2 linked regions of the Cupriavidus necator N-1 genome follow. The protein of the gene in region 1 interacts with the protein of each later gene in a pairwise test. Links are inferred from orthologs where the notes say so. Each region holds a gene or a part of one and is shown on either strand. Other genes may lie near its edges. The genes, in order: cysE and cysK.

Region 1 (3,117 bases):
CCCGAATTGTATATGAACCCGGCAATTGATACGAGCCAGCCCGCTGCCGATGGCAACAGCGGAGACCCCGGCGGCGACGCCTTCGGCCGCGTGCGTTTCGTGCTGGTCGAAACCAGCCACCCGGGCAACGTGGGCTCGGTGGCGCGCGCGATCAAGACCATGGGCTTCGGCAGCCTGGTGCTGGTCTCGCCACGCGAGCCGGATGTGCTGCGGCACCCCGACGCCATCGCCATGGCCAGCGGTGCCGACGATGTGCTGGCGGGCGCGCTCATCGTCGACCAGGTCGACGCGGCGCTGGCCGGCGCCGCGCTGACCGTGGCGATGACCGCGCGCCACCGCGAGTTCGGCCCGCCGCGGCTGTTGCCGCGCGCGGCCGCGGAACGTGCGCGGCAGACGCTGTCCGGCAGCGGCGGCGTTGCCTTCGTGTTCGGCAACGAGCGTTATGGCCTGCCCAATGAAGTGGTCGAGCGCTGCAACGCCGTCACCCATATCCCCGCCAATCCCGCCTATACCTCGCTGAACCTGGCGCAGGCGGTGCAGCTCATCGCCTACGAGTTGCGGCTGGCGCTGCTGGAGGCGGCCCCGGACGCCGGCGCCAATATCGGCTATGCTGGTGAGCCGGCCACGGCCGAGCAGGTCGAGGCCATGTTCGGCCATCTGCAGACGGGCCTGGAGGCGATCGGCTTTCTCGATCCGTCCAACCCGCGCAGGCTGATGACCCGGCTGCGCCGGCTGCTGGCACGCAGCGGCCTGGAGCGCGAGGAAGTGAATATCCTGCGCGGCATCGCCAAGCACATGCTGATCGCCGCGCAGAACCAGCCGGGCCCGCACCAGGACCGGTGATAGGAGCAAGGACAGTGGCAGCAAACCGGAGCGATTCGATGCAGGGCGATGCAGGCATGCGCGGCAAGCGCGCGTGCTGTCGTCCCGCGGCTGCGGGTTTGCGCAGGCCCGGGCGATGTTGATCGCAGCATCGCCGCAATGTCCCTGACGGATCAGGGGCCAAACACCGGTACCCCAAGCGGGTCCGGCAAATCACTTACACTCCCTGATCCCGTCCCCACCGGCCACTGACCTCGCCGGCGACCCTGCCCCGGGCACCAGCCCGCGTGGCGCGGCGCACGGCGCGGCAACACGACACGACCAAGATGTTCTCTCGCCTGAAGGAAGATATCGACACGATCATGCTGCGCGATCCCGCCGCGCGCAGCCGCCTGGAGGTGCTGACTTGCTACCCCGGCCTGCATGCCGTGGTGTTCCACCGCTTTGCGCATGGATGCTGGAACGCGGGCTTCCACTGGCTGGGGCGCTGGATCTCGCACTGGGCGCGGTTTTTCACCGGCATCGAAATCCATCCGGCGGTCAAGCTGGGCCGGCGCGTATTCATCGACCACGGCATGGGCGTGGTGATCGGCGAGACCGCCGAGATCGGCGATGACTGCACCATCTACCAGGGCGTGACGCTGGGCGGCACCTCGCTGTACAAGGGCCAGAAGCGGCACCCCACGCTGGGCGCCAACGTGGTGGTGAGCGCGGGCGCCAAGGTGCTGGGCGGATTCGTGGTGGGCGACGGCGCGCGCGTGGGCTCCAACGCGGTGGTGCTCAAGCCGGTGCCGGCGGGCGCGACTGCCGTGGGCATCCCGGCCCGTATCATCCTGCCGGATGCGCCATCGGCGCAGCAGGGTGCCAAGCAGGAGTTCTCGGCCTACGGCATCACGCCCAATGCGGACGATCCGGTGTCGCTGGCGCTCAAGAGCCTGATCGACAATGCGGGGCGCCAGCACGACCGCATCGAGGCGGTGCTGGCCGCACTCGACCGGCTTGGCGAACACCTGGAGAACACGCCGAACGATCCCTTCGACGCGAGCGAACTGCGCAGGCTGATGAAGTGAGCGGGGCAGGGGCCGGGCCGGCGCTGTCGCTCAGTCCGTCTGCGGCAACAGGCGGAAGCCGTCGCGATCCAGTTGCAGCACCGCGGCGCGCGGATGGGCGCCGTCCAGGTCCCAGTCAGTGAGCACCCAGCGCACGCCGGCGGCTTCTTCATGCCGTGCCGGGCGGTGCGTGTGTCCATGCACCAGCAGCGACGCACCGGCGGCGCCGAGCAACTCGGCCGCGGCGGCGGGCGCCACATCACCATAGATCACCGGCACGGGCGCACCCGCGCTCAACTGCCTGGCGCGGTTGCCTTCACTGTCTGCCCGCAGCTTGCGGGCGATCGACAGACGCGCGCTAAGCGGCAGTGCCAGGAACACGCGTTGCACCCAGCCCTTGCGGGTCCAGCGGCGGAAGCGGTTATAGCGTTCGTCGTCGATGCACAGCATGTCGCCGTGGCTCAGCACCACGCGCTGGCCGGCACAGTGGATCACGGTGGGGTCGGGCAGCAGGCTGGCACCGGCCGCGCTGGCGAAACGCTTGCCCAGCAGGAAGTCCCGGTTGCCGTGCATCAGATACACGGCCACGCCGCGCGCGGCCAGTGCGCGCAGGGCGCCGGTCACGCGCTGCGCGAAGGGCGAGTCGGTTTCTTCGTCGCCGATCCAGAATTCAAAGAAGTCGCCCAGGATGAACAGCGTGCGCGCGTGCTGCGCGGCGCGCTCGAGCGTGCGCTCGAAGGCCGCCAGCGTGCGGGGCATGCCGGGCGTCAGGTGCAGGTCTGAAATGAACCACGCCGGCGCCTGTGCCTCGAAGGGACCGGCCACCGGCGTGTGGGGGATTGCGGTCATGCGCGGTGTCGGAAGGGGAATGCCGGCACGTGGATGCGCACGGAACCGCAATCGGCAGGCATCGGCTTACTCGACGATGACGGCCTTCTCGATCACCACGTCTTCCAGCGGCACGTCCTGGTGGAAGCCCGAGCTGCCGGTGCGCACGCCCTTGATCTGGTCGACCACGTCGGTGCCTTCCACCACCTTGCCGAACACGGCATAGCCGAAGCCCTGCGGCGTGGGCGAGGAGAAGTTCAGGAAGTCGTTGTCGACCACGTTGATGAAGAACTGCGCGGTGGCCGAGTGCGGGGCGTTGGTGCGCGCCATGGCCACGGTGTAGCGGTCATTCTTCAGGCCGTTGCCGGCTTCGTTCTCGATCGGGGCGTCGGTGCCCTTTTGCTTCATGCCGGGCTCG
Region 2 (3,226 bases), on another replicon or contig:
GCCGATTCTCTCCACCGCGGAACGTCGGATCACCGCACAACTGCCGCAGAAGAAGGCCGCATTCAGTGCGTCCTTGCCGCGCTGTATGACTTTGAAGAAGAGCGCCTGCTCATCCCAGACCCGCTTCTTGCCGATGCGGTGGTTGAACGAGTCGATATTGAAGAAGTCCTGCGGTGTCTGCACGAACGCAACGTCTGCATCGTGGAAGAATCCCAGTGTCTTCACCAGGAAATCCTTGCGAGGAGCATGGTCGGCGTCGAAGATCGCAATGAATTCGCCTTCGCAGAACTGCAGCGCGTGGTTCAGGTTGCCGGCCTTGGCGTGGGAGTTGTTATCGCGGGTGAGGTAGCGGCAGCCCAGATCCTCGGCCAGCTTGCGCATGTCTGGCCGCCGGCCGTCATCGAGTAGCCAGGTAACATGCGGGTACTCCATCCGCGTGGCCGCCAGCAGCGTACGGCGCAGCAGGTCCACGGACTCGTTGTAAGTGGGCACGAATACATCGACCTTCAGTCCCGCTGGCGGCGGTACTACCTCCCGCACGCTGAGCCGAAAGGTCATCAGCACGAACAGAAGTCCGCTCAGATAACCGTAGACTTCAGCGGCATACAACGGCAGAGACAGCCACGGCGCGTCCATGTTGACGGTTCCTACGCGCCAGGCGAGATACGCGAATCCGCAAGACACGTAGACGGCCACTAGCAAGGCGATATAGCGTTTGGGCTGCTCAGTCTTCATGTTGGCTTCCAATGGGCGCCTTGCCCGTCGAGCTACAAGCGGAGACCTATATCGGCATAGTCATACGACTAGTCCGCATGGTGCCATAGGCGGGAGCTCTTTGACGACTTCATGTCGCATCAGACGGTTGTTGTTTATTTCTGATATGAAGATCATTTAAGGCAGGGGCGGGGACGAGCTGGCTAGTGACCAAAATCTACGCGCAGATTCCACGGTTGCGTGAGTTGATCGCCGAGCGCCTGCGCGATAGAGCGGTGGCCTGCGCAGGGCATACGGTCAATGGTTAAGGAGGGCATTGCAGACGATAGGATCCTGGCATGAAGCGTTCCGCCTGCGTGGCGCTTTGCTCTAGAATCGTCCCGTCATTCGATCCTGCGATGCCAGTGCCTTACAGGCCTGCGGCATCGCGCCCGCCACGGAGAACAAGATGAAGGTCCAGAACATCCTGCAGACGATCGGCAATACCCCGCATATCCGCATCAACCGGCTGTTCGGCAACGGCCACGAGGTCTGGATCAAGTCGGAGCGCAGCAACCCCGGCGCCTCGATCAAGGACCGCATCGCGCTGTCGATGGTGGAAGACGCCGAACGCCGTGGCGTGCTCAAGCCGGGCGGCACCATCATCGAGCCGACCTCGGGCAATACCGGTATCGGCCTGGCCATGGTGGCCGCGGTCAAGGGCTACAAGCTGGTGCTGGTGATGCCGGACAGCATGTCGGTGGAGCGCCGCCGCCTGATGCTGGCTTATGGCGCCACCTTTGACCTGACCCCGCGCGAGAAGGGCATGAAGGGCTCGATCGCGCGCGCCGAGGAACTGGTCGCCGCCACGCCAGGCGCGTGGATGCCGCAGCAGTTCGAGAATCCGGCCAATGTCGACGTGCACGTGCGCACCACCGCGCAGGAAATCCTGAACGATTTCCCCGAGGGGCTGGATGTACTGATCACCGGCGTCGGCACCGGCGGTCACCTGACGGGCTGTGCCCGCGTGCTCAAGGACAAGTGGCCGCAGCTCAAGGTGTTCGGCGTCGAGCCGGTGGCCTCGCCGGTGATCTCCGGCGGCGCGCCGGCGCCGCACCCGATCCAGGGCATCGGCGCGGGCTTTATCCCGAAGAATCTCGATACGTCGTTGCTGGACGGTGTGATCCAGGTCGATGCCGAGCCCGCGCGCGAGATGGCACGCCGCTGCGCGCGCGAGGAAGGCATCCTGGTCGGCATCTCGTCCGGCGCCACGCTGGCCGCGATCGCACAGAAGCTGCGCGAACTGCCGGCCAGCGCGCGCGTGCTGGGCTTCAACTACGATACCGGCGAGCGCTACCTGACCGTCGAAGGGTTCCTGCCCGCATAAGCAGGCATGAGCGCCCTGGCCCGTGCGGCCCGGGCGCTCAGAACGCTTTGGGCAGCCGCTCAGCGCGACGACAGGCCGTGCCGCTTGTGCCAGTCCGCCAGCGATTCCTTCGGCCAGGTGTCGCAGTGCACATGGCCTTTGCCCTTGGGCACGTCGACCCAGGGCGCGACAGAATCCAGCGCAGCCTCCACCACCTCCGGCGGGCGCGGCAGCGCTGTGTCGATGGCCGATGCATGCGGATGCACCAGCTCTGGCCAGCGCGGGTCCCAAAGCCACAGCGCGCTGCCGCACTTCACGCAGAAATGCCGCTGCGCCGGCGAGCGCCGCGCGCGCTTGCCGGGCTCGCGCAGCACGGCGTGATAGATGCCAAGGTGCTTGCGCCCGCGCACGCGCAGCGTGGCCGCATCGCCGCCCAGGTTGATCGCGTAGCCGCCACTCCCCGCCGTCTTGCGGCAGATTGAGCAATGGCAGTGCATATACGGGTAGGGCGAGTCGGATTCGAGCGAGAAATGGATGGCGCCGCAATGGCAGGAGCCGTCTAGATGCATGGTGTGGGCCTTTGCACGGTGGCGTTCAGGACAGTCCATTGACTGTAGAAAACCCCCGGCAAAGCGCCAAGGCGGCGGTGATGGCTAGAGCGCCTTGCGGAATGTCAGGTTGATGCGCAGCCGCCCCAGCAGCGGATGGTCGCCATCGGCCAGTGGCGCCACGCCGTGGAAGGCCAGTCGCGACGGCCCGCCCCACACCACCACGTCGCCATGCGCCAGCCGCACCCGCTGCGGACGGTCCGCGCGGCGCATGCCGCCGAACAGGAACACCGCGGGCAGCCCCAGCGAGACCGAGACGATGGGCGCGCTGAAATCGCGCTCGTCGCGGTCCTGGTGCAGCGAGAGCCGGGTGCCCGGCTCATAGCGATTGATAAGACAGGCATCCGGCTCGAAACCGGCAAAGCCCGCTTGCGCCGCCGCGGTGGTGGCCAGTTGCCGGAAACTCGCCGGCATCTCCGGCCACGGCTTTCCGTTCAGCGGATCGACGGGGTCATAGCGATAGCCGCGCGCATCGGAGACCCAGCCGACCGTGCCGCAGTTGACCATCGCCACCGACATTCTCAGCCCGCCGGGGGTGATCATGTGCCGCCAGGGGGCA

The links.
Region 2: the proteins of cysE (region 1) and cysK interact in binary tests that used the Escherichia coli proteins (3 or more experiments, as listed by UniProt). The link is inferred for Cupriavidus necator N-1 from one-to-one orthologs.

What each region holds. Positions count from the first base shown.
Region 1 is NC_015726.1:1,234,224-1,237,340, forward strand. The notes cover bases 220-3,020. They hold cysE (serine O-acetyltransferase), read left to right. Parts: upstream 220-1,148; coding sequence 1,149-1,892; downstream 1,893-3,020. Other genes in these bases: CNE_RS05935 (RNA methyltransferase), read left to right, coding at 220-843; CNE_RS05945 (UDP-2,3-diacylglucosamine diphosphatase), read right to left, coding at 1,923-2,720; CNE_RS05950 (peptidylprolyl isomerase), read right to left, coding at 2,787-3,020. Also shown: more of CNE_RS05935, read left to right, coding at 1-219; more of CNE_RS05950, read right to left, coding at 3,021-3,117.
Region 2 is NC_015723.1:2,528,125-2,531,350, reverse strand. What follows is about bases 212-3,121. They hold cysK (cysteine synthase A), read left to right. Parts: upstream 212-1,162; coding sequence 1,163-2,080; downstream 2,081-3,121. Other genes in these bases: alkB (DNA oxidative demethylase AlkB), read right to left, coding at 2,713-3,121; CNE_RS29495 (GFA family protein), read right to left, coding at 2,140-2,628; CNE_RS29505 (glycosyltransferase), read right to left, coding at 212-735. Outside these bases: more of CNE_RS29505, read right to left, coding at 1-211; more of alkB, read right to left, coding at 3,122-3,226.